3 regions of the Paenibacillus aurantiacus genome follow, and region 2 is predicted to be linked to each of the others. Evidence: riboswitches for the same ligand, from Rfam matches in the RefSeq annotation. Region 2 holds a riboswitch; each other region holds the start of a gene.
The links. A riboswitch is a leader RNA that binds a small molecule or an ion and turns the genes downstream of it on or off. The one in region 2 is predicted to bind cyclic di-GMP.
Positions count from the first base shown of each region.

Region 1: another riboswitch for cyclic di-GMP. It lies ahead of ACFFSY_RS12160 (OmpL47-type beta-barrel domain-containing protein); the one in region 2 lies ahead of ACFFSY_RS15535 (HD-GYP domain-containing protein).
Region 3: another riboswitch for cyclic di-GMP. It lies ahead of ACFFSY_RS04350 (EAL domain-containing protein); the one in region 2 lies ahead of ACFFSY_RS15535 (HD-GYP domain-containing protein).

Region 1 covers NZ_JBHMDO010000022.1:89,952-99,948, forward strand. The annotation lists gene ACFFSY_RS12140 (C40 family peptidase) at 1-124, shown strand, start outside; gene ACFFSY_RS12145 (CGNR zinc finger domain-containing protein) at 347-973, shown strand; gene ACFFSY_RS12150 (pyridoxamine 5'-phosphate oxidase family protein) at 1,120-2,028, shown strand; gene ACFFSY_RS12155 (hypothetical protein) at 2,144-2,509, shown strand; cyclic di-GMP riboswitch class I at 2,798-2,886, shown strand; gene ACFFSY_RS12160 (OmpL47-type beta-barrel domain-containing protein) at 2,973-8,570, shown strand; gene ACFFSY_RS12165 (hypothetical protein) at 8,901-9,317, opposite strand; gene ACFFSY_RS12170 (cation:proton antiporter) at 9,379-9,997, opposite strand, start outside.
Region 2 covers NZ_JBHMDO010000024.1:225,443-235,439, reverse strand. The annotation lists gene ACFFSY_RS15545 (catalase) at 1-312, shown strand, start outside; gene zwf (glucose-6-phosphate dehydrogenase) at 570-2,090, shown strand; cyclic di-GMP riboswitch class II at 2,311-2,393, shown strand; gene ACFFSY_RS15535 (HD-GYP domain-containing protein) at 2,473-3,069, shown strand; gene ACFFSY_RS15530 (glycoside hydrolase family 27 protein) at 3,136-4,422, opposite strand; gene ACFFSY_RS15525 (helix-turn-helix domain-containing protein) at 4,533-5,405, opposite strand; gene ACFFSY_RS15520 (rhamnogalacturonan acetylesterase) at 5,637-6,746, shown strand; gene ACFFSY_RS15515 (alpha/beta hydrolase) at 6,859-9,198, shown strand; gene ACFFSY_RS15510 (chemotaxis protein CheA) at 9,379-9,997, shown strand, end outside.
Region 3 covers NZ_JBHMDO010000009.1:15,207-25,203, forward strand. The annotation lists gene ACFFSY_RS04340 (collagen binding domain-containing protein) at 1-634, shown strand, start outside; gene ACFFSY_RS04345 (ABC transporter substrate-binding protein) at 737-2,098, opposite strand; gene ACFFSY_RS04350 (EAL domain-containing protein) at 2,095-4,743, opposite strand; cyclic di-GMP riboswitch class I at 4,854-4,935, opposite strand; gene ACFFSY_RS04355 (MBL fold metallo-hydrolase) at 5,194-6,048, shown strand; gene ACFFSY_RS04360 (hypothetical protein) at 6,106-6,588, shown strand; gene ACFFSY_RS04365 (VOC family protein) at 6,716-7,093, shown strand; gene ACFFSY_RS04370 (sigma-54 interaction domain-containing protein) at 7,239-8,981, opposite strand; gene ACFFSY_RS04375 (MFS transporter) at 9,315-9,997, shown strand, end outside.

The DNA.
Region 1 (9,997 bases), on a different contig from region 2:
GGGCATCTATATTGGCAACGGCCAATTCATTCATAATACGATCGGCAGCAAAGTGAACGGCGTCGTGATCGCCAAGCTGAGCGACTACACGAAGCGTTATTCGACAGCGCGCCGCGTGCTGTAAGGCAGAAAACAAGAAGCTATGACTAGCCGGACTAGTCATAGCTTTTTTGCGTGCATGGAAGGGGATAGCGGAGCGGTACACGGTGCGGCAGAGGCGGTATCTATGCCGAAAATATGCTAGTATAACGATATAAAGACACGGATGCATGGGCCGAACGGCGTAAAATTCGCGTTAGCCTGCGACGTAGGGCGCGTGCCCGGCCCGAAAGGAGTTGAATCGGCCATGCCGAAAATCATACCCCCGACCTTTCTGTTTATCGGCAACGAGCCGATGCTGGACTTTACGAATACGTTTATGATGGCAGGCGGTCAGCCGCTTGATCTGCTGACCGATTTTGACGCGCTGCTGGAATGGTTGGACAAAGCCGGTCTCCTCACGGAGGAGGGGACGGCCGCATGGATGACGTGGGGAGAGGCGGCGAAGGAACGCGCGCACGGCGCGGCAATCGAGCTTCGCCGCCATCTGCTGTCCATAATCCGAAGCGTGATGGAAGGCGAGCCGGTGGACGCTGCGAATCTGTCGGCGATTAACGGCCTTATCGCCCATCAGGCGTTCGCGACCCGGCTTTACGTAGACGGCGGCATCTTCCGGGAAGACCGCCGCCGCCTGATCCGCGAGCCGCTTGATCTGCTGGCGCCCGTCGCCGAATCGGCGGCCCGGTTCCTGAGCCGCAACGAGCCGCATCTCCTCCGAAAATGCGAAAATCCGGAATGCGTGCTTCACTTCTACGACAACAGCAAGAACGGCACGAGACGCTGGTGCAGCCCCAAAACATGCGGCAACCGCATGAAGGTGACGGCTTTCCTGGAGCGTCGGCGCGCGCAAAACCAATCCAAGAGCGAGTTTTAGAAAGCAGGAGCTTTCTGAAGCTCGCTTTTTCATTGCCCCCGGAAGCAATCGGTCTTTTTTAACTATCAAAATATATATTTACACATTAAAAAATTGCGCTTATAATACCCAATAAATCCATTTGAGCATTAAAAGGAGATGGAGGCATGGCCAATCCTTATCATGACGGCGAATTGGCGGTTCAGCGAATGGCCGGCGCCGAAGTTGTCGCGCAGCAGAACGGGCGAAGCATCCGGGATTCGATCGTGCCGGGCGCGGCCGCTTTCCTGAGCCGGCAAACGATGCTGATCGCGGCCGTCGCCGGCATCGACGGGCGGGTATGGGTCTCCTGCTTGACCGGCCGGCCGGGATTCATCGCGGTACAGGACGACAAGCGTTTGACGGTGAAGTGGGACCCGGAGCAGGATCCGCTGCTTGCCGCCGGCTTGGCGGCGAATCCGGAGATCGGATTGCTGGCGATCGATTTGAGCAAGCGGTTGCGGCTGCGGCTTAACGGGATCGGCACGCTTGCGCCGGATGGTACGCTCGCCGTGGCGGCGGAGCTGGTATACGGCAACTGCCCGAAATATATTCAGCAGCGATCCGCCCCATCTTTCCCCGAAGCGGACAGTTTGCCTGTGAGAAGGACGCGCGCTTCCCAGCTGAGCGATAGTCAGCGGCAGTGGATCGCCGAGGCCGACACCTTCTTCATCGGGAGCCGGAGCGCCGCCGGGAAGACGGATGCTTCGCACCGCGGCGGCCCGCCGGGCTTCATCCGCGTCGAGGACGAGAGGACGATCGTATTCCCCGATTATTTTGGCAACGCCATGTTCAATACGCTTGGCAATATTCACAGCCACCCGCGCGCAGGGCTCCTATTCATCGACTTCGACAACGGCCATGTCCTCCAGCTGACCGGCCGCTCCCGCATCATTTGGGACGAGGAGCAGACGGCGTCGTTCCCCGGCGCCGAGCGATTGGTCCGCTTCGAGCTGGATGAAGCGCATCACATCGAACGGGGACTCGGCATCCGGCGGGAGTTCGTCTCTTATTCGCCAGTGAATCCGACGTTATAACGGGGAAGAGGTCTTCAAGGAGGTGGTGCTTGGTACGGAAGCCGGGTAATGGCAAGGTTTGGCTCGGAGTGATCAAAGCACAGCCGGTAGTTCACGATAACGAGGAGGAATGACCATGTCAGCGTACAAATACGTCCTTATTATTCAAGCGAACCAGCAGGATGTCGGGAAAGCCGTTCACGGCCTGCTGTATGGCCAAGAGCTGCACGAGGCGGGTTTCGAGGTCGACATTCTATTCGACGGCATGGGCACGCAGTGGCCGCAGGAGTTCAGCAAAGCCGATCATCCTTTCCATGCGCTCTACAAGCAGGTGATGCGGCTCGGCATCATTAAAGGCGGCTGCCAAGCTTGCTCCGGATTTTTCGGCGTGGAGGACGGCATGCAGGAGGCGGGCGTCGCGCTCGCGGGAAGCGAGAAGAACGGCGGACATCTTCCGTTCGCGCAGTATATCGCGGATGGGTTCTTGCCGATCGTGCTTTAGGACAAGTGCGGCAGCTTCGCTCAGTTGACGGGTAAACCCCCTTTTGCCGCCAATACGGGATATTCGCTTCCCTCGCCTCTCGAGAGGATGGGGGAGGCTTCTTTACGTCCTATCCCAGGCAGCGGTTTTCGTAGCTTAGTCGCATGCAACGAACAATACCTCCTACAAGATCGCCGCATTCAAAATAAGCCATATGTAATGGAATTTTATTCTCCGTGACTTTAGTCCTATTTCCATTCCGCCATTCGACAACGTATTATAGATTCAAAGACTCACAACTAACTAACCAAGTGAAAAGGGCAAATCATGAGAAATCATGAGACGCAAAGCCATGGGCCTTAACCGCACGCGTGTGCGGCAGGCAGCCGGTTACCACAAGGCATCATAGACTAAACTCCTATGAACCTTGGCAGAGGTTTATTTTTTTTGCCCATTTTCCGGATCGAAGAAAGGAAGGAATAAGATGAGCGAGCGACACGGTGCACGAAAACTCTCATTGTTGGTCTCATTTTTACTTGTCATTCAACTGATGCTACCAGCCGTAAACGTATTTGCGGCAGAGACCGCCAACAGCAGTATTTTGCCGCCGAGCAATGTCAGCTACCAGGTTACGGGGGCTGATATTAAGTTAACGTGGAACACCGTATTTGGGGCAACCGGTTATCAAATTTATGAGATTACGGAAGGCCAACTCCTTGTTCGCGGCACGACGGCGACCAACTCTTATACGATGAAGAGTGTGAGCGAGGGGTCCTATACCTACGCAATCTCCACGCTTAGCGCGGAGGGCGAATCCGGACCGAGCGCTCCTGTAACGGCGGATGTCGTCTATCCGGAGATGACCGCCCCGGCGCTTACCGCCTCCGTTCAGAATGGCAGCGACCTTGTCCTGAACTGGACAGCTTCCGCCAATGCGCAGAGCTACAATCTATTTCAAATTCAAGAGGATGGCCAAACGGCGCTAGTCAAAACCCAAACCTCGCGCACATTCTCGGTAATTAACGTTGCAGAGGGCACATACCGTTATGCCGTTAGCGCCGCGAATCCGTTGTTCGGCGAATCGCCGCTCTCGGCACCGGCAGAGGTCACGGTTGTGTATCCCGTTATGGCAGCCCCTGGCAGCCCGAGCTTCACGGTTACGAATGTGAACGACCTCACGCTGAAGTGGGCGGCGTCCAGCTACGCAAGCAGCTATCGCATTTATCAAATTAACGACGGCGGGAAAGCGTTGAAAACCACCGTTACCGGCACATCGGCTGTTTTTGCAAATCAGGCGGCCGGCCAATATGTGTACGAAGTCCATGCTTATAGCGATCGCTTTGGCGAATCGGCCGAAGGCAGCCAGATTACAGCAACCATCGGTTCTGTAACCATGACGGCGCCGACTAATTTTGCGGCAAAGCTGCAAAACGTTAATGATGTTCTTCTTACTTGGACAGCATCAGCGAATGCAACCAACTACAAGATTTATCAAATCGTGGATGGACAAGCCGTGCTGAAGAGCACGGTGACAGGCACTTCCGTTGCCTATACGAACCAACCGGCCGGGGATTACCTCTATGAAGTGCGCGCCTACAGCGATCGCTTCGGGGAATCGGCACAAGGCAGCCAAGCCTCGCTTACGATTGGAGCGGTGGCACTGGCGCCTCCAAGCGGTCTTGCTTACAAACTGTTGAACATGAATGATGTTATTTTGACGTGGACAGCCAGCGCCAACGCAGACGGCTATAAGGTTTATCAGGTGGTCGATGGCCAGAAAGTGTTGAAAAGCACGGTGTCCAGCACAAGCGCAACCTACACCTTGCAGCCGGCCGGGAACTATGAATACGTTGTACATGCTTACAGCTCGCGTTTTGGCGAATCGGCTGAGGGAAGCTCGGTGACATTCACGATCGATCCCGTCATCCTGAAGGCGCCAGGCAACGTGAAATACGCAATCGTAAACGGGAATGACGCGACTCTTAGCTGGGACGCTTCGGAGTATGCGGATAGTTACAAGGTTTATCTGGTAGCCAACGGCCAGAAAACCTTGAAAAGCACGGTAGCGACCAAATCGGTCACCTATTCGTACTTGCCGAAAGGGGATTACACCTACGAGGTGTATGCCGCCTCCTCTCGTTTTGGAACATCGGCTGAGGCGGGCACGGTGTCTTTCACGCTCACATGGCCGGTGATGCAAGCGCCTGCCAATGCGGTGCAGACGATTACGAACGCGACAAGCTTTACGTTAAGCTGGGATGCCGTCCCTTATGCGACCAGCTATAAAGTATATCAAGTCGTCAATGGCCAGAAGGTACTGAGAACCACGGCATCCAAGCTGAACGTTACTTACACAGGCATGGCCCCGGGATCGTATACGTATATGATCCACTCGGTGTCCGACCGCTTCGGCGATTCGGTGGAGGGTTCGACCGTCAATCTGACGCTGAACGGGCAGGTCATGGAAGCACCGACGAACCCGGTCTATACCGTCGCTAACGGCAATGACGTAACGTTGAAGTGGACTGCGGCGGAGTATGCGACAAGTTATAGAGTCTACCAAATCGTCGATGGCCAAAAAACGCTGAAAAGCAATGTAGGCGGAACTAGCGTTACGTACTACAATCAGCCGGAAGGCAGTCTGGCCTACGAGATCCATTCGGTTTCCTCGCTGCTTGGCGAATCCCCTGAAGGGGCAGACGTTTCGTTCCAATTGACGTATCCGGATATGACTGCGCCGGGTAATCCAGCTTATAAAATTCTGAACGGCAACGATGTTCGATTAACCTGGACGGCTGCCGCTTACGGCGATTATTACAAGGTTTACGAGTTAATCGACGGTGCAAAGGTCGCCAAGAGTTCCGTCACCACGTATAGCTCAACGTTAAGTAACGTATCGAGCGGTCCGCATGCGTATATTGTTCATGCCGTAAGCTACAGGTTCGGGGAATCCCCTGAGGGCAGCAAGCTGACGTTGAACGTAGAGTTCCCGATTATGGAGACGCCTACCGGATTTACGCAAACGGTGAGCAGCGGCAACGATGTGACGTTGAAGTGGAATTACGTCAATTATGCAACGGCTTATAAACTGTATCAGGTCGTCAATGGCGAAGAAGTGCTGGTGAAGACCCAGAGCGGCACGACAGTAACCTTATTAAATCAGCCAGAGGGCGATTATAAGTATGTGCTGCGCTCCTACAGCGATCGCTTTGGCGACTCGCCGGAAGGCGCAAAGCTTGAGTTCCCGCTTGTATGGCCGACCATGCAACCACCGGCGACCTTGACGTCTACCATCGCCAATGGCAACGACATGACCCTTAAATGGGGCGCGGCGACTTATGCAACGGCCTATCGCGTCTATCAGGTCGTGGACGGTCAGAAGGTGCTGAAGAGCACGGTAACAAGCACGAGCGCCACCCTCGAGAACTTGCCGGAAGGAAACTACGAGTTTGCGGTATATGCTTATAGCAGCCGTTTCGGCGAATCGCCCGCGGGCAAAACGCTTAACGTAAATTTAGTATGGCCGACTGTAGTTCCTCCAGTAGTTAAAGGGACGGTATTCGATGCGAATAACATCACGCTGTCCTGGCCAGCCGTAACTTGGGTTAGCGAATATCGCGTATACGATGTAACGGACGGCAAGCGCCAACTCCTTTATAAAGGAACTGCGCTCAGCTACAAGATTTACAACCTGACCGAAGCCACGCATCAATATGAAGTGACAGCGTACCATACGCGATTCGGGGAGTCCGTGGCGTCGAACCGCATTAGCGAAAACATCGTGTTCCCGGTCATGCAGCCTCCGGTCGCAACCTTGAAGCTGCTGAGCACGACAAGCGCCCGTATTACCTGGAACTTCGTGACGTATGCCAACGGCTATAATGTTTATGAGCTTATTGATGGTCAATCGGTTCTGGTGGCCGAGAAGGTAAACAACCTTTCCTATACGTTGACGGATCTGACGTATAAGAACCATGAGTATTATGTAACATCGGTTAGTAATTCGTTCGGTCAGTCAGCGCCTTCCAATATTGTATTGGCGAAACTCATCGTCGATACGGAAGCGCCGGTGACGACGGCTGCGGCTTTAACGACTTGGACGAACGGCGACCAGAACGTCAGCTTGTCTGCGACCGACAACGAAACCGGCGTCGCAGCCACGTACTATGCCGTTAATGGGGGAGTCTACACGGCGGGAAATTCGCTCACAGTAGACCAAGAGGGTATTACCGAAATCTCCTTTTACTCCGTGGATCGTGCTGGGAATAAGGAAACGGCAAAAACGATTCAAATTAAGATCGACCGCACGGCGCCAGCGACGATAGCAACCGCGCCAACGGCATGGGTGCAAGCGGCGGCGGTGAAACTGGCAGCTAGCGATGCGCAAAGCGGCGTGGCAGCAACATACTACGCAGTCAATGGCTCCGAGTACCAAGAAGGCACATCGTTCACAGTCGAGAACGAAGGCGTCAGCACAATCAGCTTCTACTCGGTAGACGCGGCAGGCAACAAAGAAGACGTGCAGACGATCAAAGTCAGCGTTGACCGTACGGCCCCTGTGACGACGGCAACCGCGCCAACGGCATGGGTGCAAGCGGCGGCGGTGGAACTGGCAGCTAGCGATGCGCAAAGCGGCGTGGCAGCAACATACTACGCAGTCAATGGCTCCGAGTATCAAGAAGGCACATCGTTCACGGTCGAGAACGAAGGCGTCAGCACAATCAGCTTCTACTCAGTAGACGCGGCAGGCAACAAAGAAGAGGCGCAGACGATCAAAGTCAGCGTTGACCGCACGGCTCCTGTGACGACGGCAACCGCGCCAACGGCATGGGTGCAAGCGGCGGCGGTGAAACTGGCAGCTAGCGATGCGCAAAGCGGCGTGGCAGCAACATACTACGCAGTCAATGGCTCCGAGTATCAAGAAGGCACATCGTTCACGGTCGAGAACGAAGGCGTCAGCACTATCAGCTTCTACTCGGTAGACGCAGCAGGCAATAAAGAGGATGTGCAGACGATCAAAGTCAGCGTTGACCGTACGGCTCCTGTGACGACGGCAACCGCGCCGACGGCATGGGTGCAAGCGGCGGCGGTGAAACTGGCAGCTAGCGATGCGCAAAGCGGCGTGGCAGCAACATACTACGCAGTCAATGGCTCCGAGTATCAAGAAGGCACATCGTTCACAGTCGAGAACGAAGGCGTCAGCACGATCAGCTTCTACTCGGTAGACGCGGCAGGCAATAAAGAGGATGTACAGACGATTAAAGTCAGCGTTGACCGTACGGCTCCTTTGACAACCGCGGCAGTTCCTGGCGGCTGGTCGAAAGACGATGTAACGGTTACGTTGACGGCGGCTGATGCGCAAAGCGGCATTGCCCGTACGTTGTATTCCATTGACGGTTCTGCCAATGCAGAGGGCAGCAAATTTACGATCGGCAGCGAAGGTATTCATCAAGTTACATTCTACTCCGTAGACGCTACCGGCAATATTGAAGCGGCTCAAACAGCCATCGTCAAAATTGACAAATCGGCACCTGTGATCACCATGAACGTGAAAGACGAGTACGTGGCTAACACAAACTTGACGCTGAACTACTCGGTCGTAGACACGCTCTCCAGCATCGTGTCGGAGAAGATGACTGTAACCCGTCCAGATGGAACAGCGACCGATGTGAGAAACGGTAGCGCGATTGCATTGGGTCAGCCAGGCGTTTATGCCGTACTCGTGACGGCAACCAACGGTGCGGGGATGACGACGACTGTGAAAAAACAAATTGTCGTTGCCATTCAAGGCACCATCACGGTAACGCCGACGGTCATCAAAGGCAATAAAGGCGTGTTTACCGTACGCGTCGATCTGCCAAACGGTTATAGCACGCAAGGCTTCGACCTGAATAGCGTTACGCTTAACGGCGTGAAGGCGCTGAACAGCAATAACGGCTACTACAATCAGGCCTCGATTGGCCAGTTCAAGTTCGAGCGTTCGGATTTCAACTGGACGACAGATCAAGTTACCTTGTCTTTCCGGGGCTACGTAGACGGTAAGCTCGTGGTTGGTCAGACGACAGTGAAGGTACAAAAATAGAATAGCAATTCTTGAGAGAGGCTCCCTAACAAGGGAGCCTCTCTTCGATTTCGGAGTCAAATAGTCAGCAAACGAGAGGAAGCCTTGGTCCTGTATTCCGGGCAGCGAGAAGAACGGCGGACATCCTCCGTTCGCGCAGTATATCGCCGATGAGCTCATGCCGTGCGTGCTATAGATTCGCTTTCCGCGTACGTTAGGGTTTGCAGAAGGACCGATCCCGCGCGGTCGACCACTGAGTAGCTGTCTGGCGGGTTCTAGGCAGGCGCAGGCCGACAAAAAGACGCTTCCGACGCTCGCGCATCTTGCGCGGCGGGGAAGCGTCTTCGGTTTTTATTTCGTCAGCGTATTGCCGTATTTAGATACAGGAAGGTCTGTCATAACCGAAGTCGTCCGCGCTCGCCGCCTACCGGGGACCGGACCGATATCCGCCTTCGCGTCAGGGTCGAGGCGGCGGGCCATGTCGGCGGCCGCCACGGCTTCCAGACGGCTGAAGGTCAGCTCAGCCCGCCAAGGCCCGCTGTCGCCCGGTTCCGTGCCGGACTCGCGCACGAGCGTGACTTTCCTGCCGGTTGCCTGCCCGAGTGCCGCCGCGATCTCCGGGACGCGCGGGCCGCGTATGCGCAGGACACGCATCCAAGCCGATTGATTCATGCACCAGATCGCGGTCGCGAAGACCGCCGTCATAACCGTGACATACATCACGGCCGCGATTACCGTAGGTTCCAACGTTTCTGCAGGTACTGCCATATCGTCTCCTCCTTTGGCCGGTTCAGAATAGTCGCTTGTCGGGCGAATGCCCTCGTACATGCTAGCCTTCATGCGCCCGGTCGGGCTTATTGCGTTTGGGGAGCAGACCGTATAGACGGCTCATGAACGCGTGAATGATTTTGGTCTCCTTGGTCAGAATCGGTCCAAGTATCGCGAGAATAAGGACGTATAGCGCGGCGAACGGTTGGATAATCGGAAGCAGACCGCCGCTTTGCGCAAGCTTTGCCATAATAATCGAGAATTCGCCGCGCGCCACGATCGTGAAGCCGATATTGACCGAGGCTCTGGCGGATAAGCCGGCGCTGCGTCCGGCCCACATGCCGGCGGCGAAGTTCCCGGCCAGCGTCAGCGCGACTGCCGCGAGCGACATCCAGACCGCGCCGCCCAGCGAGAGCGGATCGATCGTGAGGCCGAAGCTGAAGAAGAAGATCGCGCCGAAGAAATCCCGGAACGGCAGAATCAGCTTCTCGATCCGCTTCCGGTGTTCCGTCTCCGCGAGCACGAGTCCGACCAGCAGCGCGCCGATCGCCTCGGCGACATGAATCGTCTCCGAGAAGCCCGCGATGACGAACAGCGCCGCGAAGATGACGAGCAGGAATAGCTCGTTGGAGCGGATGTCGAGCACCCGGTTCAGTAGCGGCACCGCCTTGCGTCCGACA
Region 2 (9,997 bases):
TACGACGCAAGTCTCGTTCGCCAGCGCATCGAGCGGACGAACGACTTCGGACAAGCCGGGGATACGTACCGGGCGTTCGAGGATTGGGAGCGAGATGAGCTGATCGAGAATCTCGTCGGCGCGCTCAAGGTGTGCAAGCCGGATATCCGGGAGCGGATGATCGGCTACTTTACGCAGGCGGATGCCGATTACGGCCGCCGCGTCGCGGAAGGACTCAAGCACGCGGACGCGCAAGGCGGCAGCGGATCGGCGGACGAAGCGCAAGCGTCGCAATACGCAAAGGACAATGCGCGAGGCACGGATGGGTATTAAATTTTTGGATAGGGTTAACAAGTTCAGTCTATAGCGCATCTCTCTAGACAGGTACGATTCCGCGCAGGAATTGTGCCTGTTTTCGCGTATTCACGGGCGCCAGACGAAGAAGTTTTGAATGTGTCTGAATTGTGACGTCTTCATGAACCCTTCACAATGCCTTCATCAACTCTTCATGAAGCTTCAGGTACGCGGTGGTATTCTGAGTAGCATAGAGAGAAACAACGGCGATAGGTGCCGCTTGGAGGGAAACGACTATGGATGCAATGACATTTGTATTATTCGGCGCCACTGGCGATTTGGCAAAACGCAAAATTTTCCCCGCGATTTATAATTTATATGTGGACCGGAAGCTGCCGGAATCCTTTCAACTTATCGGTCTTGGACGGCGTAAGCTGACCGAAGCCGAATTCCGTGAGCAAGTCGCGCAATCGCTGCGCGCGTTCTCCAGAAGACCTGTCACGGACGAAGCGGCCGTGCGCGATTTCTTGGAACGGATCGGCTATAGCGAGCTGAACGTGAACGAATTGTCCGATTACGCGAAGCTTGCGGGACGTATCGAGGAACGCGAGCAGCGGTTCACGCTGCCCGAGAATCGGGTATTCTACATGTCCGTCGCGCCAGAACTGTTCGGCTCGATTGTGGCGAATTTGCAGGAGAGCGGCTTAAGCCGCGTGTCCGGATGGAAGCGCCTCGTCATCGAGAAGCCGTTCGGTCATGATCTCGAATCCGCCCGGGCGCTGAATGCAAGCTTGGCGCAGGCATTCGAGGAGAAGGAGATCTTCCGTATCGACCATTACCTCGGCAAGCCGATGGTGCAGAACCTGGAGGTGTTCGAGTACTCCAATCCGGTGCTTCAAGCGCTGTGGCGCAACCGTTACGTGGCGAACGTGCAGATCACGGCGGCGGAGACGGTCGGCGTGGAAAGCCGTGCGGGTTATTACGACCATTCCGGCGCGGTTCGCGATATGTTCCAGAATCATATGCTTCAGATGCTGATGATGCTGGCGATGCAGCTGCCCAAGCACAGCACCGCCGAGGAAGTCGGCTTCAAGAAACGCAAGGTGATGGAAGCGCTGCGTACGTTGAACCGGGAAGACGTCGCGGCTAATGTCGTACGCGGTCAATATACGGCCGGTCACATCGGAGGCAAGCCGGTCGCCGGTTATGCCGAGGAGCCTGGCGTGAACCCGGGCTCGACCACCGATACGTACATCGCGGCACGGCTGTGGATCGACGACTACTTCTGGAGCGAGGTGCCATTCTATATACGCACCGGCAAGCGGATGGCCGCCAAGTCGACCCGCATCGTCATCGAGTTCAAGGATCCGTCGGACAAATTCTCGCGAACGAACGAGACGACGGCGCCGAACCTGCTGACGATCGACATTGGGCCGGAAGCGGGCATGACGTTCCGGCTGAATATGAAGAACCCGCTCAAGAATGGCAAGATCGAGCCGGTACAAATTCAATTCGATGCGGACGAGAAGAATGTTCCGGAAGCTTACGAAACGCTAATTGCCGATATGATGCGCGGCGATTCCACGTTCTTTGCCCATTGGGACGAAGTGGAGCTCGCTTGGCAATGGGTGCAGCCGATCCTAAACGCGTTCGAAGGCGGCGAGCTTCCGCTGCATACGTATTCGGCAGGTTCGAACGGCCCGGAGGCAGCCGACAGGCTCTTGGAGCAGGACGGCTTCCATTGGTGGCATGACGAGCCGCAGGAAGAGGCGCCGGCGGAACGCAAACTGGCTGAGCCGGCAGGCGTTCAGGCATAACGTCACGCCAAGTCTAGAATATTCAGCACCAAGCATGCAAGCCCCGTTCGAGCAAGACATCGGACGGGGATTTGTTTTACCTTAATATTATCATCGTTGGTGGATACTTGGGTTTATTTTGGCGTTATTGTCAACCTTTCTATTTATTTCAATTAAAATAATTGATAGGTCTTGGAGGAATCCGCCTAAGGAACGTCGAACATGTAGGCAACAACTAAAAACGGACATGGATGCGATGATCAATCTTCTTTACCTGGGCACTTGGGAGATTGGGAGCGAGTAGTGCAACCGACCAGTGGCGACTGCGTCGGTTTTTTTTGTTACGCTATTTACGGGGAGCAAGTACAATGAACCTAGGCATGGTTGAAACGGAGGGCGGGCAATGAGCGGCTTGCGGATGTCGATGGAAGTCGTTGACCCGGAAATCTTAACATTGCTGGCCCGGCTGGAACAACACGATACCGGAACTTACGCGCATTCGATGCGGGTAGCGGAATATTGCGACTGGTTCGCAAGCCATTTGAACATGCGGCGGATGGATCGGCAACGGTTCGTTCATTCCGCGCTGCTGCACGATATCGGCAAGCTTCGGATTCCGAGTGAAGTTCTGAACAAGAATACCAAACTGACGGACGAGGAATGGCGCGAAATTCGCAATCATCCGGTGTACGGCATGGAATATGTCAGCGGGCTCGCGGATCGGAACATCGTGCTGCCCGACGTGATCATGCTGCATCATGAGAATACCGACGGCACCGGTTATCCGTTCAATTCCCGCACGTCGGAACTGTCGGCGCAAGTCCGCATCATTCGGGTGATCGACAGTTTCGATGCGATGACGAGCAACCGGAATTACCAGCTCGTCAAGAATGTCGACGAAGCGCTGGCCGAATTGATTCGCTGCGAAGGGACGCTGTACGATCCCGAGATCGTCCGATTGTTCTGCGCCCATATTCAGGACGCCAGCAAGTCTTCATAACGCAAGAAGCCCCTTCGACAAGCCGATCGCCGCCGGCTGTTCGAAGGGGCTTCTTGCTATTGCGGACTACAGCGAAGCGAGCTGCACCAGCTTGACGCCATGCGCGGGAACCGTGTAAGCGATCGACTCTTCCGCCACGCCTTCGTCCTGACGCGCCCACAGATTGCGGACTCGACGCGGGCCGTCTATGCCAAGCTGCGCGAAGCTGGTGGAGACGAGAGCGGGTTCGTCTGTGGCATTGAACAACGCGGCGTACGCATTCCCTTGCGCGTCGGTCGCGCTCCAGACGACCCGGTCCTGATCGCGCGACACTTGATTGGCGCCGCGGCCGTGCCGGTGCACGTACAGCACTTCTTCATTCGTCAGCAAGCCCAGCGTCCACTCGTCGTTGTCGCGCATCTCGCCGCCCATCATGAGCGGCGAGCGGAAGATCGCCCACAGCGACATCATGGTCAGCTGCTCGTCCTTCGTGAACCGCGTCCAACGGTCGGCGCCGCCTCCGTCGACGGAGCGGATGCCGAGATGGCCGAGCGGCAGCATGTCGCAATCCGGCCAGCAGCCTTCCTTGACGTATGGAGCCCATTGCTCGCAGCGCTCGAACATGTTGTACAACAGGGGCCAGATGTCCCAGAAGTCGTCCGTCATCCGCCACATGTTGGCGTTCTCCGCGAAGTGGTCCGCATATTCGAGCGGCGCCGGACCGGGCGAGAGGCTCAGCACCATCTCCCGTCCGCAGCGGTCGATCGCCCGTCGGATCATTGCAATTTCTTCAGCATGAATGCCGTACAGGCGCGAAGCGGCGATATCGTCGACCTTGACGAAATCGACTTCCCACTCCGCATACAAGCGGAATAGAGAGTCGTAGTACGCTTGGGCGCCGGCTTTGGACGGATCCAGCCCATACATGTCGGTATTCCAAGGACAGATGGAGTTCGGGTGTGCGATATCCCGGGCGCCTTCATCCGAACCGAGAATCGGCGTATTGGCGTGGACCGCTTGCCGCGGTATGCCGCGCATAATATGGATGCCGAACTTCAGTCCTAGACCATGGACGTAGTCGGCGAGGGGCTTGAACCCTTTGCCGCCGGCGGAGGAAGGGAACCGGTTCACGGCGGGAATTAATCTCGAGTAGGCGTCCGTCTCGAGCGGCACGAACGGCCTGTAAGCGGATGAGACCGCGCCGGGCTCGGACCATTGGATGTCGACGACGACGTATTCCCAGCCGTAGGGCTTCAAGTAGCGGGCCATGTAATCGGCGTTGGCGCGAATCTCTTCCTCCCGTACGGCGGCGCCGTAACAGTCCCAGCTGTTCCATCCCATTGGAGGGGTTGCGGCGATACGATGATGGTTCATGATAGCGGACAGCTCCTTCATATCGATAATGTTGCGCTTATGTGGTAAGCGTAATCGATTGCCAGCCATCCATCTATCCTAATGATTTGCGATATTATGTAAAATATTGCTCAATCGAACGTCAGCTGCCTCGCGGCAAGCACGTCGCGTCCAAGCCGATATTCACCAGGCGTGCAGCCGACCCATTGACGGAAGACTTTGCTGAAATAACTGCCTGAAGCGAAGCCGCATTCCCCCGCTATTCGCTCGAGCACCCAGTCGGTGCTTTGCAGCAGTTCGGCCGCGCGCTGAATGCGAAGCCTTGTGAGATAGTCAAGCGGCGTATCGCCGGTTTCGCGCGAGAATAGCCGGATAAAGTGGTATTTCGACACGCCTGCCGCTTCGGCCACCTGCGCGATGCTGATCGGAGCATTGAAGCTCGCCTGCATATAGGCGATGGCTTGCTGCACGGGAGCAGGCCATGCGTGCCGCGCTCTCGTGCGCTCATGCCGGGCCAATTCCATGAGCAGCCGGTAGACGAGCGAAGACGCGGCGAAGACATCGGTAATCCGTCCGGCGGCGGCGTCCGCGAACGCTGCGCTGAGCACGCGCATGGCCGGACTATCCTTTTCAAAGCGAATAACCGGTCCGAATTGCGTGACAACGCTCGACCATAACGCCTCCGCATGCTTCTGCCGGAACAAAATAAAATAAAACGTCCATTCTTCGCTATCCTTGGGCAGCGCATATCGGTGATCGCCTGGAATATCAACGAGAAACGCCTCGCCCGGACCGATCTTGCGCGTCTGTCCGTCGATGATCAGCTCTCCCCAGCCCGAGACGGTATACTGCAGCAAATACAGCGGGCCGTCAACGCGCTTGCGGCCATCCCATTCGTAATCTGCGGTGACGCGATCGCACCCGAGCGCGTAGAGACCGAGCAGCGGCAGCTGCTCTTTCTCCGCGAATCGAAAACCGTAGGTGCCAAATTCGAGCGTACCCATCCCGCAACTCCTTTCAACTGCTGACTGGCCGTGTCTTTCATGGTTCGAAAAGCCGATCTTCGCCTAAGCGTACAACATCCCCATGCCAAGGTTCAATGCGGGCGTCGGAAGCAAGCATGCTTTCATCTGATTTTTGACGGAAAATAACCGGTTAATCGGCTTCCCGCATCGGCGGTTTGGCGCTATGCTGACAAGATGGATAGGCAGGTGGCCAAGGAGGAAGGGATATGCATGGGCAAAAAGAGGCTCGATTTTGATTTTGGCATCGGCGAACCGGCGTCCGGTTACATTAAAGTTGATGCTCGCGCGATCTACACGCCAGAAGCGGGCTGGGGTTTCAGGCGAACGGACGGCGTCAACGCACGCGATCGGGGCGAAGGCGGGGAGTTATGCCGCGATTTCTGCATTCCTTACGAGGCGGAATTTCGGGCTGATATGGAGAACGGCACGTACGTCGTCACGTGCCTGATGGGCGATGCCCTGCACGAGACATCAACTACGGTGAAGGTCGGCCAAGGACGGATGCTGTTTCGGCAAGTACGCACGGCGGCAGGTGAATTCGTTCGCGTCTCCGCAGCGGTCAAGGTGGAGGACGGCGGCCTGATGCTTGCGTTCTCCGGCGCCGCTCCGCGCATTAACGCCTTGACGATCGCTTTGTCGGAGGAAGTCTTCACGATCTATCTCGCTGGCGATTCGACGGTAGCGGATCAACCGCCCGAGGGGTATCCGTACGCGGGATGGGGACAGATGCTGCCGATGTTCTTCAAGGCGGATGCGGCCATTGCCAACCACGCCGTATCGGGGCGCAGTTCCCGCAGCTTCATCCTTGAGGGGAGGCTTGACGCGCTGCTGATGGGAGCGCGAGCGAATGATCTGCTGCTCATTCAATTCGGCCATAACGATCAGAAATTCGACGAGCAAAGACGGACCGAACCGTTCTCAAGCTATAAGGATCATTTGCGAATCTATATCGAGCGTGCGAGAGAACGGGGAGTGACGCCGGTATTGCTCACTTCGGTGCATCGTCGCTATTTCGCGGAGGACGGCACGTTATCCGATACCCATGGCGATTATCTTGTCGCGGTGAAGGAGCTTGCGGAAGAGGAGGACGTTCCGCTGATCGATCTGGCTTCCAAAAGCAGGCGTCTGTTCGAGGAGCTAGGCAGCGAAGCCGCCAAGTCGCTGTTCATGTGGGGGGCACCCGGCGAATTTATCCATTTCCCCAGCGGCGTTGAAGATAATACCCACTTTCAGGCGGCAGGGGCGATGCGGATTGCGGGTTTGGTCGCAGAAGGTTTGCGCGAACTCCGCATTCCGCAGCTGCTCGTCGCATTTCGGTAAGCCCGCCATATTTTTGGGATGCCAAGCGAAGGTGCGAGCGCTTATAATTATAGGATGACAAGCTCTTAATCGTTCATCCTACTTCGCTTGTCGCCAAGGAGTGACGGGCTCTATGAATCTTCCCCTGGAAGAGCTTCAGATGCCTCGGCCCCAGCCTCGTCCGCGCCTGTACCGGCTTATCGGACGTTGGCTGCTTGGCCGGGTTCTTCATACTTTTCAATATGATTCGTTATTCTGGAGACGGGCGCTATTCGGGTTATGGATCGTCTATGCAATCGCGCTGATCGTGACGGCACTCGGTATGACGACCGGTCTTGGCGTTATGGCGGATATGCTGATCGCGCTGTTTATTGGCTTGCTCGCGATGGCGCTGGCTTCGGCATTGTCCGCTTTCGTACTGACACTTGTTTATTTGCCAGTACCCCGGCTGTTCGTTTCAGGGCTGCTCTATACGGGCGCCGCGGTCTCTTTTATTCTTTACCATGCGGATATGGGTTTATTCGTGTCGCTCATTTGCGGCGGAATCGCGGCCGCGACGGGGATGGCTGCCGGACTTGTATTCGCCCTGCTTGCGAACGCTTCGATCGGCTGGAGGGTGAAAGCGTCTGCGCTTGGCTCGATTGTCGCGCTTGCGGCGGCGCTTGCGCTATGGCAGCAAGATGGCTTTCGATTAGATCCGGCCGGGAATGCCGAGCAGGCAGATTCGGCTGCCGATTCCGCCACGGCTGACGATGCGGACGGCGCCCTCGCCGCGGATTCTCCCACGCCGCTTGCGTTAGACAATCCGGCTTTGCCTGGGGATTACCGGGTGAAGACGTTCACTTATGGCAGCGGGACGGACCGTAATCGCGAGGAATACCAGGCGGGAGCCGACCTTATCTCCGAGACGGTAGATGCGTCCGCATATATTAAGAACTGGCCGGACGTCCGCGAGTGGTTCTGGGGATTTGACGAGAAGTCGCTGCCGGTGAACGGCCGGGTGTGGATGCCGGAAGGCGACGGGCGGTTCCCGCTCGTGCTGATCGTGCACGGCAATCATCTGGCTGAGCAGTTCTCCGACGGCGGATACGCCTACTTAGGCGAGCTGCTGGCCAGCAGGGGCTTCATTACGATATCGGTTGACGAGAACTTCCTGAATTACTCGGTTTGGGGCGGTATTCCTAGTCAGGATTTCAAAGTTCGGGCGTGGATGCTGCTCAAGCATATTCAGCAGATCGGCGCGTTCAGCGAGCAGATCGGCAATCCGTTCGCCGGACACGTCGATTTCGGCCAAATCGTGCTGATGGGGCATTCCCGTGGCGGGCAAGCGGCGCCGATGGCGGCGGATTGGACGCGCTGGTTCAAGGATGACCAGACGCTAGCCGATCTAAGCGCGTACCGGATCCAGTCGGTCGTGGCGATCGCGCCGACCGACAAGGTGATAGACAAGACGTCCGCGACGCTAAGGGATATCAATTACTTGACGATTCAAGGGGCGCTGGACGGCGACGTGAATGACTTCTACGGCGACCGCCAGTATGGCCGGGTATCCTTCTCGAATACCGCCGAGGCCGGCTTCCGGTTCAAGTCGTCGATCTATATCGGCGAAGCTAATCACAGCCGCTTCAACACGGAGTGGGGAACGATGGATGATAGCCTGCCCGGCGGGTTGTTTCTTGATCGTTCTGACATGATGGAGGCGGAAGACCAGCGCGAAGTCGCCAAGGTATATATTTCGGCCTTTCTAGAGGCTACCATTCATGGCAAGGACGAGTACCGGCCGCTGTTTCAGGATTACCGGCTTGGCGGCTCGTGGCTTCCGCAAGCGACCTATTTCAATCGCTATGAGAGCAGCGCCTTCATTCCGGCCGGCACGTTCGACGAGGACCGCGACAAGACGAAGCTGCGGGATCAGATCGAAGTTCAGGCGCAAGGCTTGAAGTGGACGGAGGAAGAGGCGCAGGACCGCCAGCGGAATAACCGGGGCACGCGCGGCGTCGTGCTGGAGTGGGATGAGGGACGAGGCGGCGCGTATACGTTGACCTTCTCGGATGCGTTCCGGCGCAGACTGGACGCGAACCGCAGTCTCGATTCATTCGTCTTCTCGCTCTCGAACATGGAACGCGACCTGCGAGGAGAAGACGAAACCGCCCTTGTACCGCTGCCGGATATCGAGGTGGAGCTTAAACTTAAAGGCGGCGCAAGCGTGACGCAGCCCTTGGCTGCCTTCATGCCCGTTCTGCAGCCGGTTCGCTCGACGTTCACGATCGCTTCCTGGATGGAGGAGCGGATTAAAGACGAGAAGTACGTGGAGGAGACGGAGCCGGTCTTTCAATCCTATCGGCTGCCATTCACGTCGTTTGAGGTCAACGGGGTGTCTTTCTCGGCATCCGAACTGGCATCGGTGACGTTCCGGTTCCAGGGCGGTCCAGGCAAAGTCATGCTGGACGATATTGGTTTTGACGCGCAATAACGAAGACGACCGGCTGCAGCCATGACTGCAGCCGGTTTTTTGCATGCTCTGCAGCAGGCTCGCCACCGAAGCTCGCCTTCAAAGCTCGCCTTGAATTCCCAGTCTGCGAAACCTAACACAGTGTTGATTAAGGGCCGATCTAATAACTATGAACGCTTAATACATTGCGAGGCGATAGGATTGACGAACCCATACATCACAGAGCAAATGGTCGAGATGTTTATCTACGAAACGACTCAAAATATCGAAATGCTGGAGCAGACGATCGTTCATTGCGAAGCGGAAGGTTTCGATCCGGCAGCGGTCAACGAGATCTTACGCAATATGCATACAATTAAGGGCTCATCGGCGATGATGTGCTACACCACCGTCGCCACGCTGTCCCACTCGTTAGAGGATCTATTCTTCTTCCTGCGGGAGCAGAAGCCGGCGGAGGTTGACTATACGCAGCTGTCGGACATGGTGCTTGAAGGCATTGATTTCATCAAGGTAGAGCTGCACAAAATCAAATCGGGCGACCAGCCGGACGGCGAAGCCGAGGCGCTGATCGGCTCTATTCATCGTTTCCTGGCAGAGTTGAAAGCGGCGAATCATCCGGGGGCTTCCGGATCCAAGCTTCCTTCCGCAAACACGGCTGCAGCTGCAAGCCAGCCGCCCAAAGCACCGGCCGATGCCTTGCCTATGACGGCGAATTCGCCGTCTGCTCCAGCCGATATCATTCGGCGGCAGGCTGGCGGTATGGCGAGCTACGAGGCGCTGCTGCATTTCGTCGAAGGCTGCGAGATGGAGAACGTCCGCG
Region 3 (9,997 bases), on a different contig from region 2:
GGTGACCAATAAGAAACTCCCAACGCCAGGTCCAGGACCTGTCGATCCGGGGCCAACGGATCCCGGATCAACGAGCCCGGGACCTACGAACCCGGGGACAACGGATCCCGGAACAACGAACCCAGGACCTACGAATCCGGGGACAGTGGACCCCGGAACAACAGATCCAGGCACGACGGATCCAGGCACAGTAAACCCTGGCACCAAGCCGACGCCCAAACCGATCAAGCCTCCTGTCGTGAGCGAGACGACGAAGCAGGACGAGATGATCGAGGGACAAGTCGAAGTACCGCTCGGCGGTACGGCTGTCGTGTCGAAGCAGCCGGACCATGGTACGGTCAAGGTCAATCCGGATGGCACCTGGGTCTATAAGCCGGATGCCGGCTTCGTGGGGAAAGACCGGATCTCCATTATCGTCAAGGATCCGGACGGAAATACGGAAGAGATTTTCATCGACATTACCGTGGATCCGATCCCGCTAGGCAATGATGAGCCGAATAGCGCGGCCAAACCTGTCGCGACTTTGCCGAAGACGGGCGAGGGCAGCCACTTGCCGATTCAGCTAGCGGGCTTGGCGCTCATCGTAGTCGGATTCGCTTTATTCCGCGTACGCGTATTCCGCGGCCGGAATTAGGGAAGAACAGGCACGCATTCATGACAAAGAGCCGCAGATTCCAAATCTGCGGCTCTTTGTCATGAGAAGCGAACGTCCGGAACCTCTGTGGACTTAAGGCAGCTAAGGAGACGCCTCTTCCATTGTACGCTTCAAAATGTCGATTTCCGTCGCCAGCGACGAGACGACCCGCTCTTCGATGCCATCGAGCATGGTAGCCGTGTCCATTTTGCGCTCGATCCCTTCAGCCAGCATTTTATTCCAAATGGCGGCTGCTTTCGTATCGAGCGGCGTCGGGACGAGCTCGGACATTCGGGCCACGAGCTCCTCGTGCAGCGCGTATACCGGCTGGTTGCCCATGTACGGATTGACGGAGGCGAGCTCCTTCGGATTGCCGCGCGCGGGCAGATAGGCCGGGACCGAGCCCGCCATGCCGTTCTTGCTGGATTCCGTGACGTAGAACTCGATGAACTTCCAGGCGAGCTCCTTATTCTTGCCTTCGGACGGCAAAATGAAGTTGGCGCTGTTCTGCCAGCCGTAGAGGCCGAACGGAAGCCGCGTCTCCCGCCATAGACCGGCGGATTCCGGCGCCCAAGCTTGGATTTGATCGCCGCCCCAGGTGCCCATATACATCATCGCGATGTTGCCCTTGCGTACGGCTTCCTCGCCGCTGGACGTCCAGACGTCGAGGTGCGCAGCCAAGTTGAGGTCGTTGATGACCTTGGCGATATCAATCGCTTCCTTGAACATGTCGTTGTTGCGCTGGAAGCGGAGCTCGTCGTCGAAGAAGCTTTGCGTGCGTTCGTAGTTCATGACGATTTCCGGATCCCATTGGGTCAAGTAGATGCCGTCCTTCTTCAGCGTCTTGGCCATGTTCAGCCAGTTGTCCGGCTCGGCCATGTATTCGCCGAGCGCCTCCGGTTCGGAAGGAAAGTCGTATTTGTCCATAATATCCTTGCGGTAATAAGTTACGATGGGCGAGCTGGAGAGCGGGAATCCGACGAGCCGCTTCCTATCCAACGACATATTGCTTCTCCATAACGCTTGGCTGAAATCCTTCTCATATACGCCGGCGTTATACGGCGGATCGAGCAGGTTCTCAAGGCCTTTAATCGAGGAGAAGGAGCCGAACTGTGTGCTGTCCACAAGCATGATATCCGGAACAGTGCCATCAGCCAGCGCCTGCAGGAACTCGTTCTCGTACGAAGCGTACAGGAAGTCCTTCACCGTCACCTTCACATTCGGATACAGCTTCTGAAATTGCGGAATCAGCTTGTCGAAGCCTTTGTAGTAGACCCACAGCGTAAGCTCTGCGCTTATGTTCGGGTCGATGGCTTCCGTTTCTTGCGTGGTCGCGGCCGCGGCCTCGTCCTCCACGCCGAGCTGCTTCGTTCCGGCGCCAGGAGCGAAGCACCCGGTCAGCATGGCCGCGAGCATCGCTGCGATAAGCGTTATGCCGAAGCGATGTATATTGCGTTTTTTCACGATATTTCCTCCCGATTTTCCTCAGCGTTCATTTGCAAAAAGGCTGCGAATTCATCGGCCGGTAGCGGCCGGCTGATCCAATAGCCCTGCGCTTCTTCGCACTGGAGCTTCTCAATGTACCGGTAGTCCTCCGGGGTCTCGATGCCTTCGACGACAACATGCAGCTGCAGGCTGCGCAGCAGCTCGGCAATGGCGCCGACGATGCGCGATTTCTTCGGATCGTGCACGATCCCTTTCATGAATGTCCGATCAAGCTTGACCTCGTCGACAGGCAGGCGCTGCAGCTGGCTCAAGGAGGAATAGCCGGTGCCGAAATCGTCGATCGAGACGCGAAGGCCGAGCGCGCGAAGCGCCTCGAGCTGCGCGACGACTTTGTCGTGATTGCGAATGAAGATGCCCTCCGTAATCTCGAGCGTCAACAGCCGGAGATCCATCCCCGTCTCGTCGGCGATCGCTCGAATGAGCTGCGGCAGTTCGCCCTGCTCGAAATGGCGGCCGGAAATGTTGACGGCGACCGGCAGCTGCGGCATGCCCTGCCGTGCCCACTGCTGATTCTGCCGGCAGGCTTCCCGGATAACCCAGGCGTCGATCTCGGCGATCATGCCGGAGGTCTCCGCTAGCGGGATGAAACGGTCCGGCGGGATGAGGCCCAGATTCGGATGGTACCAGCGGATAAGCGCTTCTACGCCGCTGATGCGGCCGGTGGCCACCTCGATCTTCGGCTGGTAGTGCAGCTTAAACTCGCCGGCGCGGATCGCGCCACGCAGTCCGTTCTCCAGCTGCATTCTCTCCGCGAGGGATTGGTTCATCTCGTCGTCGAAAAACCGGTAGCAGCTTGTCCCCTGCTCCTTCGCCTGGTACATCGCCATGTCGGCGTGCTTGAGCAGGGAATCGTGATCGCGGCTGTCACGCGGGTAGACGCTGATGCCCAGGCTCACGGAGACGTACAGCTCGGTTCCAGCCAGCGGGATGGCGTCGTTGAATGTGCGGCAGATCGCATCTGCGGTCTCATGCAGCAGCGCCTCGTCCTCATAGACGAGCACGAAGACGAACTCGTCGCCTCCAAGGCGGAAAATGCGGCATTGCTCGGATTCGAAGCGGGAGAAGCGCTCCGCGACACGCTGCAGCAGCTCGTCGCCCGTGGCGTGGCCCATCGTGTCGTTGATCTGCTTGAACCGGTTCAAGTCTGCGAACATGACCGCTACCGAAGGGCCGGCTTGATGCTCCTCCAGCATGCGCAGCAGGTGGTCCGAGAAGTGAATCCGGTTCGGTAAGCCGGTCAGGCCGTCGTAGTACGCCAGATGCTGAAGCTTCTCTTCGGAGACCAACAGCTTGGCGGTCTGTTCCTTGAGCTTGCTGTTGGCATCCGAGGATTCCTGGAACAGCTTGAACAAGTCTCGCGACATATGCTGGAAGTTCTGAATGAGCGAGTTGAACTCGATAATGCCGCTGGACGGCCATTCGAGCGTCTCCATCCGTTTGAGCCGATCAGGCAAGTTCGCGGTGCTCGCCGCAAGCTCCGTAATCGTGCCGGTCAGCATGCGCCCGAACAGCAGCACAAGTACCGTGACACCGAGCGCGCATAGCATCAGGTTCAGGAAATGGTAGAAGTATTCCTCGTAGATCGTGTCGAGGAACGGGCCGAGCGGCGTATCGATATAGATCGTTATGGAGGCCTGAGGGACTTCCTGAATGTACAGGTAACCGGCATCCTGCCACGTTTGGCGGATATGGGCGTTGGCCGGCAGGGTTAAGTAGAACCGGTCGGTGAATTGCTTCTGGATATCGGCCTGAAGCCGGGTGAACTTCAGCCCGTACGGAGAACCCTGACTATCGGCGATAATCCGGTTCTGTTTGTCGGTGACGGTGATGATTGACGTGCCTTCGCTCGTGTATTTGTCGATCATGTTCTGCAGGTAACCGATTTGGATGTCGGAGCCGAGTTTCATCGAACGGTAATCCTCGGCGGTCCAGCGGCCAAGCTCTTCCTTGATGCTGCTGGCGGTTCCTTCCGACTGGTGCAGCGTATTGCGTTCCAAGGTGTCGGTAATGTTCGTGCTGCCGATGGACAAATACATGAGATAGGGAACGAAGATCATGAAAAGCGTGAAGTGGGCCAGCGCTTGCTTCAAGTGAATGGGCTGTCTTGTCTTCGGGGTGATTCGGAGCCAGAACGGCAAATATTTGACCACGATTCCGGCGAGCGTGGCGTTGATCAGGCTGTTCGTCGCTCCGACGAGCAGCGCTAGAATAATTTCGGACGTTTGATGATCGGTCACGTGCAGCACGAACGCCGCCGGAAGGGCAATCGCCGCCCAGAAGCAGGCGTCCCAGAAGAAGAGCGGCTTGGTGCTGTTGCGGCTAAGGAGCCCGACGGCCAGCAGCTCGGCAAGGTGGACGAACACGAAGGCGGATTTGCCGAACAGGATCATGCAGACGCCATCGACCACTAGCGCGCCAAGCGCCACATACCGGAGCCGCAGGAGGCCGATGGAGGCGAATAGCACCACGCCGCCGAAGGAGAGCGAGATGCCGTAGACGAGGGAAAGCGGCCGGCTCTCGAGGATGACGGCCAGCAGGATGACAGCGATGAAGATGGCCCATTTGCGAGCGTTGAGATGGCGAAGAAGAACTTGTCCCTCCACGATGGCTCCTCCTGCACGGTGAAATAATGAACGTGAACCCCATACATGCTTGTAAAAAAAATCAGGGGAATGCCTTGGGCATCCCCCTGATTCGAAAGGTTTCAAGAGATCGTTGCAGCCCGGCGATCATACTTGAATTTCAGATCCGTGGCTTTGCGTCCTATGCTTTCGCATAGTTTGCCCAATATGCAATTCATGAATGACTAGATTGCTAGGTTCTAAGTACTAGGACTGGTAAGCTTAATTGTAGAGGAATTGCAAAGCCAACTCAATGGTAATTGTTGATCGAAGTTATATTTTCTGTGGAACCTTCCTTTTTTCCTGCTAACCTAAAAAAAAGTTTGTGCGAATCTTCTTCACAGCTGCGAAAACAGGGTTGAAGGCGCCTCGAAGGGGTCGTAGAATTGGGGGTGTATTTGGATTAAGGTGGAATTATAGGGGGGTGTTCGGATGAAGATCGAGTTTCTGGGTACGGGCGGCGCGGTGACGATCCCCAGACCGATGTGCCGCTGCCATGTGTGCGTGGAGGCAAGGAAACGGGGCGTGCCGTACAGCCGATCGGGGCCGGGCGTCTATGTGCATGGGCCGAATCTGCTCATTGATACGTCGGAGGATATTTATATGCAGCTGAACCGATCGGGCGTGGAGCGGATCGACGCGGTCACCTACTCGCATTGGCACCCCGACCACGTGATGGGGCGGCGCGTGCTGGAGAGCATGAGCGGCGACTTTCGAAGATGGCCGCCTGACGTCAAGCCATGCGATGTTATCTTGCCGGAGCAGGTCGCGGCGGATTTCGAGGAGCGACTGGCTGGCGCGGAGCATCTCCGTTATTTCGAGAGCCAAGGCTTCATACGGCAGCGGACGCTGACAGACGGCGAGTCCTACTCGTCGAACGGTGCGGTGATCACGCCGATCCGTCTGGCGGAAGATTACGTGTACGCGTTCTCGATCGCCGAATCGGACAAGCGCGCCTTGATCGCGATGGATGAAATGTTCGGATGGGTACCGGACCCGGATCTGGCGGGCGTAGATCTCGCGGTGCTGCCGGCGGGCATCTTCGAGCACCATCCGATTACGGGAGAACGGCAGATCCATGAAGCCCACCCGGTACTGAAGATGGAGGCAACGTTCGCGCAGACGCTTGCGATTATCGAGCGGTTGAATCCCCGCCTGACGCTGCTGACGCATATCGAGGAGATGGACGGGCTCGGTTACGACGACTTGCAGCAGGTAGAGGCGTTGCTTGCGGAGAGCGGCCGGAACATCAAGTTCGCCTATGATACGCTCGTCGTCGAGGTGTGAAGCGAGGGATGGCGGCCAGATGAAGGCTGTCGCCACGTTTCAAGAGGAGGGGGACGCATGCTGCTGCTCCAAGGCGTAACGGGTTTCGGCGAGCGGGAAGAGGGAAGCAGTGCGCATACGAATGCGGGAGCGCGGTTTAAGGCTTTTTGTTATGATGCTGCCAGATTGTTAGGCTCGGAGGTGGTGTTGATCGAGCAGCCCAAGCTGCTTAAACGAAATTATCACCGTGCTTTCCTTAGGCACTCCAAGGGGAGTTTCGACCTCCTGCTGCACGAGGTTTATCCGTGGGTGGCCTGCGCTTCTTCCGTCGCTTGGTCAGCAATCGAATTCGTGGATCTGCCGCTCGTCATCGGGGCGATGCCGGCGCTAGACGATGCGTATGAATTGTTGACTGTGCGCGAGTTGAACGAGGCGTTGTTGATTGACGAGCGAACTCGCTCCGTATTGAATGACAATCGGCTTCACAAGGCGGATTTGGAACAGATTTTGTATTGGAAGCCGAGGACGGTCGGGGAAGTCGTGTTTAACTGTTGGGATTGAATACAAGAGTAGTTAATAAGGACGAACCGCTCTCGAATGAGAGTGGTTTTTTAATGGGAATCGTTGTAAAATAACTTCTACAAATGAAACTTAGTTTCAAATGATGAAACTGTAAGGGGCGGATCAAATGGCTTATCATTTCGACGGCATTGATCATGTGCAGTTAGCGGCGCCGGAAGGCTGCGAGGAAGAGGCGCGGCGTTTCTTCGGCGGGCTGCTCGGCTGGCCGGAAATTCAGAAGCCGGTGCCGCTGCGCGCCCGAGGCGGAGCATGGTTCCAATGCGGCGCGCATCAAGTGCACATCGGCGTTCAGAAGGATTTCGTCCCGGCGGCCAAGGCGCACCCTGCCTTTCATGTGCGGGGACTGGACCAGCTCAAAGTCAGACTGCTGGAGCGGGGAACGGCCGTCATCGACGACGATGCGCGGACGGAGGAAGGGGTCGCGAGATTCTACGTCCTAGATCCGTTCGGCAACCGGCTGGAGTTCATGGAGCAGGCGCGCTAGAGGAAGTACCCGTGCTGCAAGAACGAAGTACATGCCAGGACGGCTCAAAGTCCGATTGGGTGATGACCTATTATACGTGACACGAAAAAAGAGTCCGGGAAGCATATTCATGCTCCGGACTCTTTGGTATGCATCCCTTCATCGCCTAGCTCAGATGAAACTCTTTCATCTTATTATAAAGCGTCCCGCGCGAGATGCCGAGCAGCTTGGCGGCAGCGCTCTTGTTGCCGAACGTCTTGCCGAGCGCTTCTTCGATGAGCGCAATCTCGTCTTCCTGCGTCAATGCCGGCTTCAGCGCCTTGCGTTCGTAGAAGCCGGACTCCTCGTCCGAGGCATCGTGCTGCAGCTGATCACGCTGGAGCGCCTCCGGCAGCAGGTCCATCGTGATCCGTTCGCCGTCGCACAGAATGATGCAGCGTTCGATGACGTTGCGCAGCTCGCGCAGATTGCCAGGCCACTGGTAGCTCATAAAGGCGACCATGACGCCGGGATCGAAGGCCGGGATCGGCTTCTGATATTGAAGCGCATAATCGCGGACGTACAATTGGGACATCGACGGGATGTCCTCCTTGCGCTCCCGCAGCGGCGGGATGGCGATCGAGACGATGTTGAACGCGTAGTACAGGTCGTCCCGGAACGCGCGCGCGGCGACCATGTCCGCCAGCTGCTGGTCGGTCGCGGCAATGACGCGCGCCTCGATGCGAACCGGCGTCTCGGCGCCGCTGCGGGTGACGAGACGGGTCTGCATCGCTTGATAGAGCTTCGCTTGAATCTCCACCGGCAGCTTGTCAATCTCGTTCAGGAACAGCGTCCCGCCCGCGGCGGCTTCAAGCGCCCCCGCTTTGCCGGTGTCCTGCCCGGAGAACGTGCCGCCTTGATAGCCGAACAGCTCGATATCGAGCAAGCCGGGCGGGATGGAGCCGCAGTTGACGATGACGAACGGCTGGTCGGCTCTCGGGCTGGCATGGTGGATCGCCGTGGCGAACTGCTCCTTGCCCGTACCGGACTCGCCGACGAGCAGGAAGGGAGCCGAGGCGCCGGCGACTTTGCGCGCGAGGCCGATCGCCTTGTTGATCGCGCTCCCTTTGCCCTTGATGCCGCCGAACGGATCGTCGCTGCTGCCGGCCAGCTCCGCGGGCGCCGGCTGCACATTCGTCAGCTCGTCGTTCAGCTTCACCAGATGGGTGATGTCCTGCTCGGTGGCGATACTCGCGATAATGCGGCCATTCATGTCGTAGATCGGAGAAGCGTTAATAAGCACGTGCGTATCCGGCCGCGGACGATGATAAGCGCCGCGAAGCATTCGGCCTTCGTCGAGAATGCGCAGCACCATCAGCGCCTCGGGATCAAAGTGCTCGCCGATGCGCCGTCCGAGAATGTCTTCCTTCGGGATGCCATAAATCTCCTCGGCGTTGCCATTCCAGCAAATGACGGTGCCGCTGCGGTCGACGACGGTCACCGCGTCAGTCACGGTCTCGGCGAGCGTGGCAAAATACGCGTCCAGCCGCGCAAGCTCGGTCAGCGCCGCGCGCACGAGGCTGCCGAGCGGGCACGAGCCGAGCAGCTCCCCGTTCTCGCCCTGGACGATGATCAGCCGGGAGACGTCGTCTGGAATCTCGGCCAGCGCCGCGTTAAGCGCCCGCAGATCATTCGTATACGGCAGAATGAACGAGGCGAGGTGCGTTTTGCCCGTGATGTATTCGCTGATCGTTCCCGTCAGGGAGTCTTGAAAGTAGCAGAGGTCCTTGGGCGTAAACACGTAGGATCGCGCGTCCGTCGTGACGCAAGCGTCCAGCCCGCGCCCGAGCAGATCGACCAATTCTCCAAGGCCAGCTTGCGGGCGAACGATCTCGAAAGAATGGATCGGTAATTGTTCAATCTTGAACATTGGTAACCTCACATCAATGTGTATTTCTATCAATTTACCATGCGCCCTTTATCATTTACAACAAGCTACCGAGCGATTCGACAATAATTTTCCAATTGAGCGAATGTAAAACAATGAACACTGAACTGTACAAATATACAAAATTGTTGAATTATTATGTACAAATCTTGAATACCTATTGTATACTACATGTGTGTTACGTTAACTGACATCCAATACGGGGGACTAGGGAGGTGAGCTGCACAACTTGGACATCGCTTGTTAGCTGTACTGAAAAGAAACGGGTTTGAGCAGAAACAAGAAGCAGCGATTCTAGAGGAGGATGACCAGTTCATGGCCCAACTTAGCACGGCAGATGCCCAGCAGCAGACCGTGGCGCGCAAGACGAGCGTTAAGGCGCTCATCGCCAGCCTCATCGGAAGCTCCATTGAATGGTTCGACTATTTCCTGTATGGCACGGCGGCGTCGCTCGTATTCAGCAAATTATTTTTTCCCTCGGAGGATGCGGTCGTCAGCCTGCTGCTTTCGTATCTGACCTTTGCGCTGCCGTTCTTCATTCGTCCGCTTGGGGGCATTATTTTCAGCCATATCGGGGACAAGATCGGCCGTAAGAAGACGCTCGTCATGACGCTGTCCCTCATGGGCGGGTCGACCGTCCTGATCGGCTTGCTGCCGGATTATAACGCGATCGGCGTTTGGGCGCCTATACTGCTCATCACGATGCGCTGTATCCAGGGACTCGGCATTGGCGGCGAATGGGGCGGCGCTCTGTTGCTGGCCGTCGAATACTCGGGCAAGAACAACCGGGGGTTCTTCGGCAGCATTCCGCAGATGGGGGTCACCATCGGCATGCTGCTTGGCACGCTCGCGTTGTCGCTGACGAGCATGCTGCCGGACGATGCATTCCTGTCATGGGGCTGGCGAGTGCCTTTCATTATGAGCGCGGTGCTCGTGTTCATCGGCCTATGGATTCGCGGCGGGCTCGACGAGACGCCGGCATTCAAGGAAAGCAAGGA